One region of the Zymobacter palmae genome, then DNA from elsewhere that is predicted to be linked to it. Evidence: predicted binding sites of a transcription regulator. Region 1 holds the regulator's gene; the other holds the start of a gene.
The links. Region 1 encodes LexA, which represses DNA repair genes until DNA is damaged. Its sites were predicted from a motif close to TACTGTNTANNTANACAGTA; they were not measured.
Positions count from the first base shown of each region.

Region 2: a site for LexA is predicted at 2,604-2,623, ahead of uvrD (DNA helicase II). Genes of this name have one in related genera too.

Region 1 covers NZ_AP018933.1:2,110,981-2,118,452, forward strand. The annotation lists gene thiH (2-iminoacetate synthase ThiH) at 1-219, shown strand, start outside; gene thiE (thiamine phosphate synthase) at 216-884, shown strand; gene ZBT109_RS09445 (lysylphosphatidylglycerol synthase domain-containing protein) at 1,141-2,133, opposite strand; gene ZBT109_RS09450 (hypoxanthine-guanine phosphoribosyltransferase) at 2,205-2,786, opposite strand; gene lexA (transcriptional repressor LexA) at 3,205-3,831, shown strand; gene ZBT109_RS09460 (hypothetical protein) at 4,142-4,393, opposite strand; gene ZBT109_RS09465 (HAD-IIB family hydrolase) at 4,609-5,367, opposite strand; gene ZBT109_RS09470 (DMT family transporter) at 5,490-5,822, opposite strand; gene ZBT109_RS09475 (DUF6586 family protein) at 6,072-6,518, opposite strand; gene topA (type I DNA topoisomerase) at 6,518-7,472, opposite strand, start outside.
Region 2 covers NZ_AP018933.1:70,393-77,864, reverse strand. The annotation lists gene cysZ (sulfate transporter CysZ) at 1-113, opposite strand, end outside; gene uvrD (DNA helicase II) at 242-2,500, opposite strand; gene ZBT109_RS00355 (DUF72 domain-containing protein) at 2,752-3,633, opposite strand; gene mltA (murein transglycosylase A) at 3,828-4,991, shown strand; gene ypfJ (KPN_02809 family neutral zinc metallopeptidase) at 5,136-6,032, shown strand; gene ZBT109_RS00340 (DUF4339 domain-containing protein) at 6,546-7,262, shown strand.

The DNA.
Region 1 (7,472 bases):
CTCGAACAGTTCACACCAGACGATCACCGTACCCCCGAGCAGGTCGCCGAGGCCCTGCGCCAGTCAGGGCTACAGCCAGTATGGAAGGATTGGGATGCCGGCTTCGGTCGCCAAGCACCTTCCATACGCTCGTCATCAGACAGCAGCGACACCCTGAGCGAACACCCGCATCCCGTGCGCCACACGCGCCCCGCCACCCACGAGGAGCAGCAGGCATGACCGTCACCTCAACGCTCACACGCCCCCACCTCGACCTATCCCTCTACCTGGTCACGATCAGCCTTGATGAACGTGATGATGATCGCATCGTTGCCACCTGCCAGGCAGCCGTAGAAGGCGGTGCCACGCTGATCCAGCTGCGCGACAAGCACGCCACTACGGAGCAGCGCAGCGCACTCGCGCGCCGCATCATCGACGCCATTGGGCGTGCCGTACCGGTATTGGTCAACGACGATATCAACGCGGCGATAGCGGCTGATGCCGAAGGCGCACATATCGGTCAGGACGACCTGCCCCCCACCGTTGCCCGCCAGCGCCTCGGCCCCGATCGACTGCTGGGGCTAAGCGTCCACAACGATGCCGAGCTGGACTATGCCCTTGCGCAACCCGCAGGTACGCTGGACTACATCGGGCTTGGTGCGGTCTACCCGACCCAGACCAAGGAAGTGAAGGTGCTAGGGATCGACGGTCTACGTCATCTGGCGGCACGCGCACACGCGCACGGCCTGCCTTGCGTAGCGATTGGCGGCATCGGCGGTGAGCGCCTCAGCGACATCGCCACCACCGAAGCCGACGGCATTGCCGTGGTCAGTGCGATCTGCGCCCAGCCCGACCCCGCTGCTGCCGCGAAAGCCCTGCTGACACGTTGGAAACAGGCGCACTAAAAGACTGCTTCATAACCTAAGTGATTGCTTTTGCCCTTTCCAAAGACGGTTTCTACCGCAATGTTGTGGTTTGAAATCCTCCTAATGACATGGGTATTAGCGTTATGAAACATGCTCTAAGCACTGCACAGCCAGACCTCCGTGTCTTGCGGCATATCAACCGCTCGGCACCGCACCACTGGCAAAAACAGAAAAGGCGAGCCTCCGCAATGGAGAGCTCGCCTTTTCTTATCCTCGCCACGGATAGTCCGCTGTGCTACGACGTGCGGCGATGCCGCCGCAGCCTAACCAGTTCACAGCACAAGAGTGCCAGACAGGCCAGCACCAGTGGCAGCAGTACATAGATCGCGCGGTACAGCAGAATGGCCGCCAGCAGTGGTGCTTCACCTACTGAGCCTTTGAAAGCCGACAGAATGATCATCTCAAAGACGCCAAACCCGCCGGGAATATGGCTCAATACACCCGTCGCCAGCGCCAGCAGATACACCATCATGAACGTGGTGAAGGGAATATCGCCCGGAATCAGCAGGTACAGCACAGCCGACGCACAGATGACATCTAGCAGCGTAATCAGCAGCTGCAACGCGGACAGCACCATATTGGGCAGGCGAAACCGCCAGTGCCACAGATGAAACTGACGCGTGAACGGCGTCGGACAGTGCGCAGACCGGCGCGTGGCCAGAATGCCAACCAACAGCAGATAGCCCACCAGCACAGCAATGCCTATGCCAATAACCCAGCTGCGTGACAGGTGCAGTGCCTGCGCGGCCGCATCGACGTGAATCAGCGCCGCAACAGCGGCCAGTGGTGGCAACGCACAGCCCAGCGCTAGACTGACGAATGCCGACATACGCGCCACGTCGGCCGGTTCTATGCCGTGAGGAAAGTAGAGCCGATAACGCACCGCGCCGCCCGACAGCATTGACAGCCCAATCGCATTGCCCACTGCTGATGCGCATACACCCGCCATGACCAGCGCTCTCGACGGCACGCTGACGCCAGCATAGCGCGTCGCCGACCATTCATAGCCCAACAGCATCACATAGCTGCCGACCGCTGCCAGCACGGCCCCCACAATCCACTGTGGCGGCACGGCTATCAGCGCCGCATGCAGTTGGCTCAGATTAATGCTTCTGACCATCGACCAACAGGCATACACCGCGCCGATGAAGATCGCCACGATCAGGGCTACCCCCAGCTGGTGGCGATACTTCATCAGACGGCTCGACAGCTTCGACAGATTGCTCATTGAAAGATAGGCCTCACATTCAAAGTCACGGTCGAAGCGCCCTCACTGCGCACGCTCATGGGCAAGCGCCCTTATAGCCCTTTGGGCGCGAAAATACCCGGCGCGTTGCGCCAATAGCCCTTGTAGTCCATGCCGAAGCCGAACACGTAACGGTCTTCGACTTCCAGACCGCAGAAGTCGGCCTTCAGACCCGGCACGGCCTTGCGATCATGTTTCTTGTCGACCAGCACCGCAGAGGAGACGCTTGCAGCACCCGCTTCGCGGCAGTACTCCAGAATAGCCGCCAGCGTGGCACCTTCATCGAGAATATCGTCGATGACGACCACATGACGTCCTTTCATCGGCCGCTCGGGGGAAACGCGCCAGAACAATTCCCCACCGCTGGTCTTGCCGCGGTAGCGCGTCGCGTGCAGGTAATCGATTTCAAGCGGGAAGCCGAGACGCGTCAGCAAGTGACCCGTCGTGATGAGGCCACCGTTCATGACGCAGAAGCACAGCGGCAATTTGTCACCCAGCACTTCCGTCATGCGCGTCGCCATGGCGTCGAGTGCGGCGTCCACTTCTTCTTGCGTGACCAGACAGTCAGCCTGCGCCATCAGCGCATTCATATCCTGCACGTGGCGATGAGAATCAAAAATCGGATCGTCTTGCATTGCCAGAGTCTTGTTCAAATGTAAGTGGGATACGGCACTACCATGCCGAAAACAGAACACCTGACGAAGCCGGAGCCAGGTCAGGTGACGAGCGAAGCACATGGAGACAGCGGGCGCACCGCCTGAGCAAGCACACTATCGCTGCTGGCGGTATGCCGATGGCGCGGATACACAGTCCTTCGGACACGCGTTTGCCCGGAAGGTTTTCCCGGCGGCACGTTTTCCCTCTGATCCAAAGAAAAGAAGCCTCGTGCCGAACTGAAGTTCACGCATGCCACATGAGAACAAAACGCGCCCCATTCCCGTGCGGCGACTATTCTACCCCATAACGCGCCGTATGCTGCAATTGACTTGCGTGGCAGAATACACTGGATATAATCACAGAGATATTATTTCATCCAAGACGACAAGGCCTGTCATGACGAAACCACTCACTCGTCGCCAGCAGGAAGTCTTTGACTTCATCTGCGAGACGCTCGATACGCTGGGATATCCACCTACACGGGCAGAGATTGCGCGAGCGCTGGGGTTCCGCTCTGCCAACGCCGCCGAAGAACATCTGCGCGCCCTGAAACGCAAGGGCGTGATCGAAATGATCGCGGGCGCGTCACGCGGCATCCGCATCATCAAGCGCGACGAAGCGGCACCGACCGATACGCTGGCCATTGTAGGTCAGGTTGCGGCGGGTAGCCCTATTCTCGCCACCGAACACGTCGACCGCTACTGCCCGCTGTCGCCAGACTTCTTCTCGCCACGCGCGGATTATCTGCTGCGCGTCAAAGGGGTGTCGATGCAAGATGTTGGCATTCTGGATGGCGACCTGCTGGCGGTGCACAAGACGCAGGACGTGCACAACGGCCAAATCGTCGTGGCTCGCCTGGGCGATGACGTAACAGTCAAACGCTTCGAGCGTCAGGGCAATCATGTTCGCCTGATCGCAGAGAACCCGGACTTTGCACCGATTGAGGTGGATGTCACCCGCGATGCGCTGGAAATCGAAGGTATCGGGGTCGGCGTCATCCGCGGCGATCAGGGTCTGCACTGATCCCTCGCGATACGTCTAGCCGTAGATAGGTACACAAAAGGCGGGCAGGCCGTGTGAATCGGCCTGCCCGCCTTTCTTTTATTCTGTGCCGCGCCGATCATGGTGATCATCGGCATGACCTAGGATTCGCCCCCTAGGCACTCCCGCACACTATCTACTGAGCGCGGCTCATCGTGCAACCTGCTTAGAGCATGTTCCATAACGCCAATACCCATGTCATTGAAGGGCCTTCAAACCACAACATTGCGGTAGAAGCCTTCTATTTCAGAAAGGGTAAAAGCGATCACTTAGGTTATGAAACAGTCTTTTATTAATGCACGGTCACCGACTCTTCTTCGTCCTGCTCACTCAGCGTATCGTCACCGTCCCACAGCATCGAACGCGTGATAGCGTGGTCGATCATTTCCCGTGCGACATCGAAGCGGCTTCGCTGCAGCAGCTCCAGCGCCTGCTCGGAAAATCGAATGCTAACCAAAGGAGCTTCATCATCGCTATCGGTAGAACGAAGCACGACCTCACCGTCTGGAAGCTCTACGATCTCGAGAATCGCATTGTCGATCATGAATCACCTCTCATGGTAAAAAAACGACCATAGCGATTAGCGCCATGGTCGTTGTCTGACCACAGGGTACCACGACAGCGCAGCCCGTGCGACAGGCGAGGCGCAAGAATACCGCAGCACCATGCTCGGTGCGTTAGCACCGTGATGCCTTCATATTCCAGTAGATAGGCGCAGATACCCCTACCATTTTCTCGACAGTTCAGCGCTGATACGAATCAAGCCGCGACCTTGTCAGCCAGCGCGGTGATGGCCTGTGCTACCTCGTCGAACGCGACACGCTGATGAGGTGGTGTGGCCGGCTGGAATTCACCCACAACGACCGAGTGTGCTGCGCGGGCCAGCATGGCCTGATCGTTAAGGTCATTGCCGAAGATAATCGCCTGCTCGGGTGCAATCGCCAGCCGATCCAGCGCATTCACCTTATCGGTCTGACCGGGCATCAGATCGAAGCAGTGATCGAAACGGTGGAGCTTTTCGACGACATTGAAGGGCTGAGCACTCAGGTACTCTAACAGCGGTTCCCGCAGCGCCATATCGAGAATCAGGATCTTGTTAACCCCTTGCGCCATCACTGTATCGCGCTCGGCGGGAGGGAACGTGACGTTCAGTGAACGCACATAGTCGTGGAAATCATGCGCGATGGGCGAGAAACCGTACTGCCAGTGACTTTCCACTACATAGGCCGCACGGGCATTATCCAGCCACCCCAGCATGCTTGCCGCACTGTCGGCGTCGAATTTTTCATTGATCATAAACTCGCCGCGCTGCCACGCCATCCCACCATTACACCCCACCATCACAGCGTCATGCAGTTCATCTGGCAGCAGCGGCAGCATATCGCGCACAGGCCGTGCGGAAGCGAAAACCACCTGATAGTGTTCGCGCAGCGCCAACAGCGCCTCGGCGACGGAAGATGAAATCGGTTGCCCCGCCTGACTGATCGTACCGTCGATATCAAAAATAGCGTAACGCATGATTTTCCTTGATAAGTCGTACTGGATGAGAAGGAAGGTAGCCGCCCACGATCGCGCGCTATATTCTCCGTCGGCAACCCTGCATGTGCATAGAGAGCACCATGCGATTGTTTTCCGGCCGCTCAGTGCGCTTGAACGGAAGAGAACGTATTCATGACCATCACCCCTGCCAGAATAAGTACTATACCGATCAGCGCTGCGGCATCCAGCTTCTGCTGGAAAAGTGCCCAACCAATCAGCGTGGTCAGCACTACCCCCAATCCCGCCCAGACGGCGTAGGCAATACCCAGCGGCAAATACCGAAGCGTCAACGACAAGAAATAGAAGGCGCAACCGTACCCCACGACCACCAGCACTGAAGGCCACAAACGCGAAAAACCGTTGCTGGCCTTAAGCGCAGACGTTGCAATCACTTCCGCCACTACGGCAACCACTAGAAACAGCCACCCTTGCATGACGAATGCTCCTTCAGCGATGGTCATAACAGCCCTTTCATACCCTATTACGGTGATACAGGGAATGCGCGTTCACCACTCTAACGCGGTGTGTCTTACATGTTGATGAAGAGAAACTACCCGACACAAACGTTCAAGGCGCTCACCCTAGCGACTTGATAAAGCCGTACGGCAAGCGCCTTGATAAACAGACACCTACGAAGTGCCAAGCCACGTCAGCGGCCCAGCGCCATGTTCTTGAGCGACATCTCAGCAGAAGCGCGATGACTCCCGCAACCCATTGGCCAGCACACGCAATGCGACTAACTGATCTTTGAGCTGCGCTACACGTTCACCCACAGACAGCGTGGTGGCGATTAACCCTACCGTTGCCGGGATGTGCCCCGTACGCCGCTGTTCTAAGCGAAGATACAGCGCATACAACTCACCGTTCGCCGTCAGCAATGCACGCTCCAGCAGACGTCGTTCCTGAAGTGTGTCGGGCAGCGCGTTTAGCATCTGCTGCCACGGCCCAGCGTCGAGCGATTGGGGCGCCGCCAGTTCGGCCACCAGCGCTGCTAGGCTCTGCTCGGCCAATACCAGCGCTCCGGATTCACAGGCCTGCTGCAGCGCCCCGTCCAGCGACAGGGCGTGCGATGCCAACAGCTCAGCATCATACATCAAGCGCTGGGTGCGGCGTGACGGATCAATATCCATCACTTCGCACTCTTAGCCGGCTTACGCTTATCTTCTACAACCCACCGCCCGTCGACGAAAGAGGCGCGCCAGCCGGTAGCCTTACCGTTGTCTTCAGTCATCACGTACTGCTCCTTGCTCTTACGCGAGAAGCGGATCTGTGCGGGACGACCGTCCGGATCGGCCACAGGCGCATCCAGCAGGAAGTGGTATTTTTCAGGCAGCGTTTCGCGATGCGGCTGCAGTTCCAGCACCAACGGTGCCCGCGTTTCACGCTTGCGAGGAAACTGGCTCGCGGCGAGGAACAGGCCACTGGCCCCATCACGCAGGACATAGTGATCCTCCACCTTCTGACAGGCCAGTTCCGGCATCGGAATCGGATCCATCTTCGGCGGTGCCGCTTCACCGCTCTTCAGCAGCTTGCGCGTGTTCTTGCAGTCATCGTTGGTGCAGGCAAAATACTTGCCGAAACGCCCAGCACGCAGCTGCATTTCCGATCCGCACTTATCGCATTCAAGCGTCGGACCTTCATAACCTTTGATGCGGAAGCTGCCGTGTTCGATTTCATACCCGGCACAATCAGGACTGTTACCGCAGACGTGCAGTTTGCGGTGTTCGTCGACCAGATAGCTGTCCATCGCCGTGCCACAAATAGGGCAACGGTGCATGGCGCGCAGTGCATCCGTTTCGGCTTCATCACCGGCATCCGCCGCTACGGCTTCTTCACCTGGCAGCAGGTCAATGGTCTTTTTGCAACGTTCCTTGGGCGGCAGGTTATAACCGGAGCAGCCAAGGAAGACCCCTGTCGATGCCGTACGGATCTGCATATGACGACCGCAGTCCGGGCATTTGATATCGGTATCGACCGGCTGATTGGGGCGCATACCGTCATCGCCGCTGGCCTTGTCGAGCTCGGCCTTAAAATCGCCATAGAACGTATTGAGCAACTGCAGCCAGTCGCGCTGGCCTTCGGCG
Region 2 (7,472 bases), 980 kb from region 1:
AGTAGCACAACGTACAGCACCGCGCTGATAGCCACCGGAACGACGACGTAACGACGCAATCCGGGGGACAGCACCATTCGGGCGCCCTGCTGTAAGGCATCGATTGCATTCATGACATGGCCCTTGTTGGTTGATATTTATACCCGAGGATAACAATGCCGGCGCACCCTGCGTGAGCAGAATGCGACGGCATCATAAGGGTAACGCGATGTACCGCGCTCAGCGCGGAAGGCACGAGCGCTTAGAGCGGTTGCAGCTTGGCAAAGCCCAGCACCAACCACTTGTTGCCTTCATCGTCGAAATTGATCTGGACGCGCGCACGACTGCCTTGGCCTTCGGCACCAATCACAGTACCGTCCCCAAAGACCGGGTGAGAAACGCGCTGCCCCAGCGATAGGCTCATGCCATCGTGCTCAGCCTGCTGCTGCTCGAGCGAGCGCTTGGAATCGTACAGCCCACCACGCGATGCATTCTTCGATGAAAAGCTGCTGCGGGACGGCGGCATAGGACGGGCAACCTGTCCACGCAAGCGCACTTCTTCAATCAGGTCTTCGGGCAGTTCGCGAATGAAGCGCGATGCCCGCTGATAGGTTTCCTTGCCGTGCAGACGGCGCATCTCGGCATAGGTCAGGTACAGACGCTGCATGGCGCGTGTCAAACCCACGTAGCAGAGGCGTCGTTCTTCCTCCAACCCAGCGGGATCTTCTATCGACCGATTGTGTGGGAACAACCCTTCCTCGATACCGGCAATGAAGACGACCGGGAACTCGAGCCCTTTCGCTGAGTGCAGCGTCATCATCTGTACCGCATCTTCGAATTCGTCGGCTTCGTGATCCCCAGCATCCAGTGCCGCTTCAGAAAGGAAGTTTTCCAGTGTAGCGTCGCCAACTGCTTCACCGGCCGGTTCGAAGGGGTCGGTACCGCGCATGTCTCCCTGCACGTATGCACGTGCTGCACTGACCAGCTCTTCTAGGTTCTCTACACGCGCCTGCCCCTTCTCACCCTTCTCTGCGCGATGGTGCTCAATCAATCCCGTCACGGTAATCACGTGGTCGATGATTTCGTGCAGCATTAGTCCCGAAGTTTCGTTGTCGAGACGATCGACAAGATTAGCGAAGGTCTGCAACGCGCTAGCGGCGCGCCCGCTGACCTGCTTGTGAGCGACAAGGTCGTGCAATGCCTGCCACAGTGAAATGCCTTCGTCACGAGCATGTGTTCGCAACAATTCAACTGTCTTGGTACCTATGCCGCGGGCGGGCACGTTGATGACTCGCTCAAGCGACGCGTCGTCTTCGCGTGAGACCATCAAGCGCAGATAGGCCAACGCGTTTTTGATCTCAAGGCGCTCGTAGAAGCGGTGTCCACCGTAGATACGGTACGGCACCTTGGAACGAATCAGCGTTTCCTCAATAACGCGCGACTGCGCGTTGGAGCGATAGAGGATGGCAATATCACTACGCTTGTAGTCGTGTTCTTTGATGAGTTTCTGCAGTGTATCGACGATATAGCGTGCCTCGTCGAGGTCATTGAACCCCGCATACACCGAGATTTTTTCGCCACCGCTGATATCGGTCCACAGCTCTTTGCCCATGCGCCCAGTGTTGTTGCGGATCAAGGCGTTGGCCGCATCCAAAATCACATTGGTCGAGCGGTAGTTGCGTTCCAAGCGCACGACCTGCGTGTTCGGTAGCTCCTCGCTAAAGCGCACGATGTTCTCGACGCGCGCACCGCGCCAGCCATAAATAGACTGGTCATCATCGCCCACGGCTGTCACATGGCCATTGGGACCCGCGAGTAGCTTCAGCCACGCGTACTGCAGACGGTTGGTATCCTGAAACTCATCCACAAGGATATGGCCGAACCGCTCACGGTAGTGCTCAAGCAACGGGGGATTGTCACGCAGCAGCTCCAGCGAGCGCAGCAGCAACTCGCCAAAGTCGACCAGCCCTGAGCGTTCGCAGGTCAGCTGATACAGTTCGTACAGCTCGACCATCCGCAGCAAGTACTGATCGCCATGCGCCTCGACCTGCCCCGGTCGCAGTCCTTCTTCTTTGCACCCAGAGATGAACTGCATCACCTGCCGAGGCGGATAGGTTTCATCGTCAATGTTGTGGTCTTTCAACAGGCGCTTGATCAGCCGCAGCTGATCATCACTGTCGATGATCTGGAAGTGTTCCTGCAGCTTTGCATCGTGCCAGTGCGTGCGCAGCAGACGGTGCGCAATGGAGTGGAACGTACCGACCCACATGCCCCGCGGCGAGACGCTCAGCAACGCTTCCAGACGCGTACGCATTTCACGTGCGGCCTTGTTGGTGAAGGTTACCGCCAAAATGCTGTAGGGCGACAAGCGCTCGACTTCCAGCATCCAAGCGATGCGGTGCACCAGCACGCGCGTCTTGCCGGAGCCAGCCCCTGCCAGTACCAGCAGGTTGCCCTGCGGTGCGCTGACGGCCTGGCGCTGTTCGTCGTTGAGCGAATCAAGCAGATGATGGGAGTTCATGTCTGGTGTTCCGCTGATGGCCTCTGGACGGCACCTTCATCGCTGCGACCAGAGGTCTTGAATAGAGAAGTAGAAAGACGGTATTCAGCGTCCCTTCAAGGCGCGCTGTAAATAACCACAGCATACCATGAAGCCCTGATCACCGCCCGATAGCGCCAGAGTCCTCTTCAGAAGAATGCAGGCCTACAACGCTGAAACCGCATGTGGATAACCTGATCTAGTCGCAAGCCCAAACGGCTTCCCTCTATGGGTCAGAACAGCGTGCTTTGATGCTCCCCAGCAAACGTGTCCGGCACCCTTACCTGACCATTATGCTGCAGTGCTGCTGAAACCTGCTCGGCATAGCGCCGTGCCAGCGTTGGTGCCTGCCGATTGTCAGGAGTATGCACAAACAGAAAAGGGGTTTTCCCCTGACTTATCCACAGGGCAAGCCGATCGACCCACGGCGCAAACAACGGATCGTTGATCTGATCCTCAAAATGGCCGATAAAGCGCACGATAGGCCGCGACCCCGTAGCGATCACATGCAGCGGGCGTTTGGGTTTCTCCTGCTGTGCCTTCCACAGGGCCGAACCGGGAGCCCCCGGATTCATCATTACCGGCCGAACATCCAGCATGACACGGTCAGCGTTGTGAGTTATCAACAGACGATTGAACGCTCGCTCCGCGTCGCCTTTGGCAAAGAAATCAAACGACCGTGGTTCAACGGCACAGGGAATATGGGCAGGCCACTGCACTAGAAGGCGTTCGAGATCAATCATGGCTTCCTGACCCAGATCGCGCGGCAACTGAACCATGACCGGCCCGAGGCGAGGTCCCAACAGACTTAACCGTTCAAGAAAGCGTGCAATATCGGCCTCACAGTCACGCAGACGCTTTTCATGTGTGATGAAAGCGGGCAGCTTGAAACAAAAGCGAAACGACTCGGGCGTCTGAGCGGCCCAAACTCGCACGGTCTCTTCCTTGGGAATACCGCTGTAGAACGTCGTATTGCCTTCCACGGCATCGAAAGCCGCAGCGTAGTCGGGCAGACTTTCCGTCATCGCCGTATGCGGCGCATAGAGGCTTCCTTTCCAATCAGGATTGGCCCACATGGCCAGACCGAGATGAAGCTGCGGCGTGTTCTTGTGCATTACCGACGGAATCCTTGTCATACCCATGGGTCATAGAAAAGCGTAGCGAAACTTACCCTCTGTAAAAACCGCATTGCAAATGCTGGAACAGAGGGCCGTCGAGTCTCTACACTACGCAACGTCCGCCTTTCATCATTGCGAGAGATGCCCCGCCATCCCATCGCAATCATTTACGTATTGCAACGAGGTCTGTCGTGCGTTCGCTTCGCTATCTGCGCTCTCTGATGTCTTTTGGTCATCTGCTGTTCGCAGGCCTACTGGTAACGGCCTGTAGCTCGACAGCACCTCGCCCGTCCACACCCCAGAACACAGCTTACGTGCCGGGTCTGCGCACCGATGCCGGTAGTGGCTCGTCACTGACGCGCTGGCGCACGGAAGACTGGCAGCAGCTTCCCGGTTGGTCAGAGCGCCAGGCACAGTCGGCATGGCAACCGTTCCTGCAAAGCTGCAAAGCACTGGGTAAGCAGCGTGACTGGCAGCAGGTGTGCATGGACGCTCAGCGCATGAACGCCGCCAATGCCAGCGAGCTACAGCGCTTCTTCGAAGAACGTTTCCGGCCATGGCATCTGACCAACGACGATGGCTCAACAACCGGGCTGATCACGGGATATTACGAGCCCGTGCTGCGTGGTTCTCTGACCCGCCACGGCCCCTATCAGACGCCGGTCTATCGCTATCCACACGGCATCGCCAGCACGCAGGTCAACAAACCACGTGCGCACCTGATGAAGCAGCCATTCCTCAAAGGGCGAGAACTAGTATGGGTGGACGATCCTGTCGATGTGGCCTATCTGCAAGTGCAGGGCTCAGGACGCGTCAGGCTGGAAGATGGCCGCATGATTCGCGTGGGCTTTGCGGGCACCAACAACCTGCCCTTCCGTTCCTTCGCACGCTGGTTGCTTGATCGTCATCAGATCACCGCCGACCAAGCCACGATCAAAGGCATCAAGCAATGGGCACATGCCCACCCTCAGCAAGTCGACGACATGCTCAATGCCAACCCGCGCGTCGTCTTCTTCCGCGAGATGCCTGCCGTCGATGAGTCGACCGGGCCCACTGGCGCGTTGGGCGTTCCTCTAACGCCGGAACACAGCATCGCCGTCGACCCCTCGCATGTACCACTGGGCGCACCGGTATTTCTGTCGACCACGCGTCCGCTGTCCAATGAACCGATCCAGAAACTGGTTATCGCTCAGGATACCGGCAGTGCCATCAAGGGCACTGTTCGTGCCGACTACTTCTGGGGCCTAGGTGATGCCGCAGGAGAAACCGCTGGGCGCATGAAACAACGCGGTGAAATGTGGGTACTGCTGCCTCGCTACATGGGATCAGGACAGCTCTACTCGGCGCGCGGATAGTCTTTTTGCTCTTCTCTCTGGCCGTGCATACGGTCAGAATGCTTCGCTTTCTTGATTCAGGTGATACGCTTTATGACAGGGCCGCTCACCGGAACGGAGAGCCTTTGGGTTTCATAGCGTAGAACGAACAGGGACGATCGACATATGAAGTGGCAACGCGGCAGACGCAGCAGCAATATCGAAGACGAACGCAGCAACGGCTCTAGCGGCGGCGGTATGCGCCTAAGCGGTGGCAAGATCAGCATCGCGGGGATCGTACTGGTGGTGGCCTTCGGTCTGATTACGAAACAGGACCCGATGCAGATTCTCAGCCAGGTTCTAGGACAGATCGGCGGCAACGGTGGCAGCGTAGCGACGCAATCGAATACGTCATCGACCACACCGAGCCAAGTCGACCACAGCCGTGACGAGTTCATTAGCACGGTGCTGGGCGATACCGAAGATACTTGGACAGAGATATTCAAGCAGCAGGGCAAGACGTACCAGCCCCCGAAACTGGTCCTGTTCAGTGGCAGCGTCTCTTCTGGCTGTGGCTATGCTTCCGCCGCGGTCGGTCCGTTCTACTGCCCAGCCGACCAGAAACTGTATCTCGATACCTCCTTCTTCGCAGAAATGAAGTCACGCTTTAAGGTTGGCACCGACTTCGCTCAGGCCTATGTCATCGCACATGAAGTGGGGCACCACGTACAGCACCTGACCGGCATTGATCGCCAGGTCACTCAAGCCGAACGTCAAGGCGCTGCGCGCGAGGGGGCCAACGGGCTTTCCGTACGCCAAGAACTGCAGGCTGACTGCTATGCCGGCGTATGGGGCCATCAGGCCGAAAGCCGCTACAACTGGCTCGAACCGGGCGAAATCGAAGATGCCTTGAAAGCAGCCGACGCCATCGGCGACGACAACCTTCAGCGTCAAGGGCAGGGCCGCGTGGTGCCCGACAGCTTCACGCACGGCACGGCTGAACAGCGTGTACGCTGGTTCAAGGTCGGCTTCGACAGCGGCGACATGGCACGCTGCGATACCTTCTCAGCCAAGCAGCTTTGACCGCCTAACCCCCAAGCGTAGATACAGCCAGCGAGTACTTAGCTGCAACGGTATTAAAGCGACAAGACCATCGGGCTGGCACCAAGGGAAAGCGCGTATTCCCGAAACGTCTGTCTATGCGCCATCCTGTATCAAGCCCTTGCGTATTACTATTACGCGAGGGCTTTTTCTTTTCATGAATGCGTTATTTATTTTCTTATTGGCTCGTTCATTTGCACGTAGAACATGACCCAAAACATAAGCTGCCCTAGAAAATATCGGCCCAGCACGCTACTTACTCATTTTGATGACACCCCAAAAGAATGAGATTTTATCTGTCATAACAGCCACATAAATATTAACAAAGGTTTTAAAAGCGTTTGTAACGCAGTATGTTGCCCTCTAAGTAACCGATACCCCAGAAATGGGATCGGCATCATTGCATCTCAGGAACTCAAAGTTCTGTGACGAAGCAAGCACCAAGACGGCTATTCATGGCCTGCAAAATGCCTTTTTATATTTAGGAGATCAGGGGTGTCAGAAGCAACGTGGTATTACTCCAAGAACGGAACAAGAAACGGTCCTTTCACTATTGATCAGATGAAAGGCTTTGCCGCCTCAAGCGTGATTGGTCTGGACACCAAGGTCTGGGCAGGGGCCGGTGACTGGGTGTCGCTGAAGGAAACGGAGCTAGCCGCCAGCGTTCCTCCTCTGTCTGGCCCGCCGCCACTGGCGTCTAGCGATGTGGACAACCGTTTTGTCTGGGCATTGGTCGGCGTACAGATCATCGGCGCACTGCTGGGCTTACTCTTCGATATCAATATCGGGTGGCTCATCCTTATCATCAACGTCATTCTCTGCGTGGTAGATGAACGACGTTTGAAAGCCGCCGGCTATGACGCACCGGAAACCTACTGGGCCGTGCTGATCCCTGTCTACCTGTGGAAACGCGCCAACCTTATCGGCCATAGCAAAAACTACTTCTATGCATGGATTGCCGGTTTTGTTTTGCTAGTGATCGTGGGTTTCATGGACAGTGACTCAGAGATCGAAGAAGCGGCCTGCCCTATCGTCACCACCATCATTCATGACCAGTTCTATCAAAAAGCGTCCTGCATAGCCGTCGCTATCGACGACGAGCCTAAAGACGATTTCTACACGGCAACGGCCTACCTCGATAACGGTAACCAGCTGGATATCACCATTGAGAAGAAGCAGGACAAGATATTGGTACGCGTACCGCTACAGTAATACGGGAAAAGCTTTCTTATGGTGAAGCTAACGAGACGATGCACCGTCCTTACCCTTCACCATAAGGCGGAGCCATTTCCTGATCGCACTCCGTGCGGATGTCCCTTGCCTTGCTAGCCAAAGGCAGGGGATTTTTGTATTTAACTGTCCGTGATACGGCGAAGCAACGTAGCGTTGTTCCAAGCGGAGAGAGGCATTTTCAACAGGCCA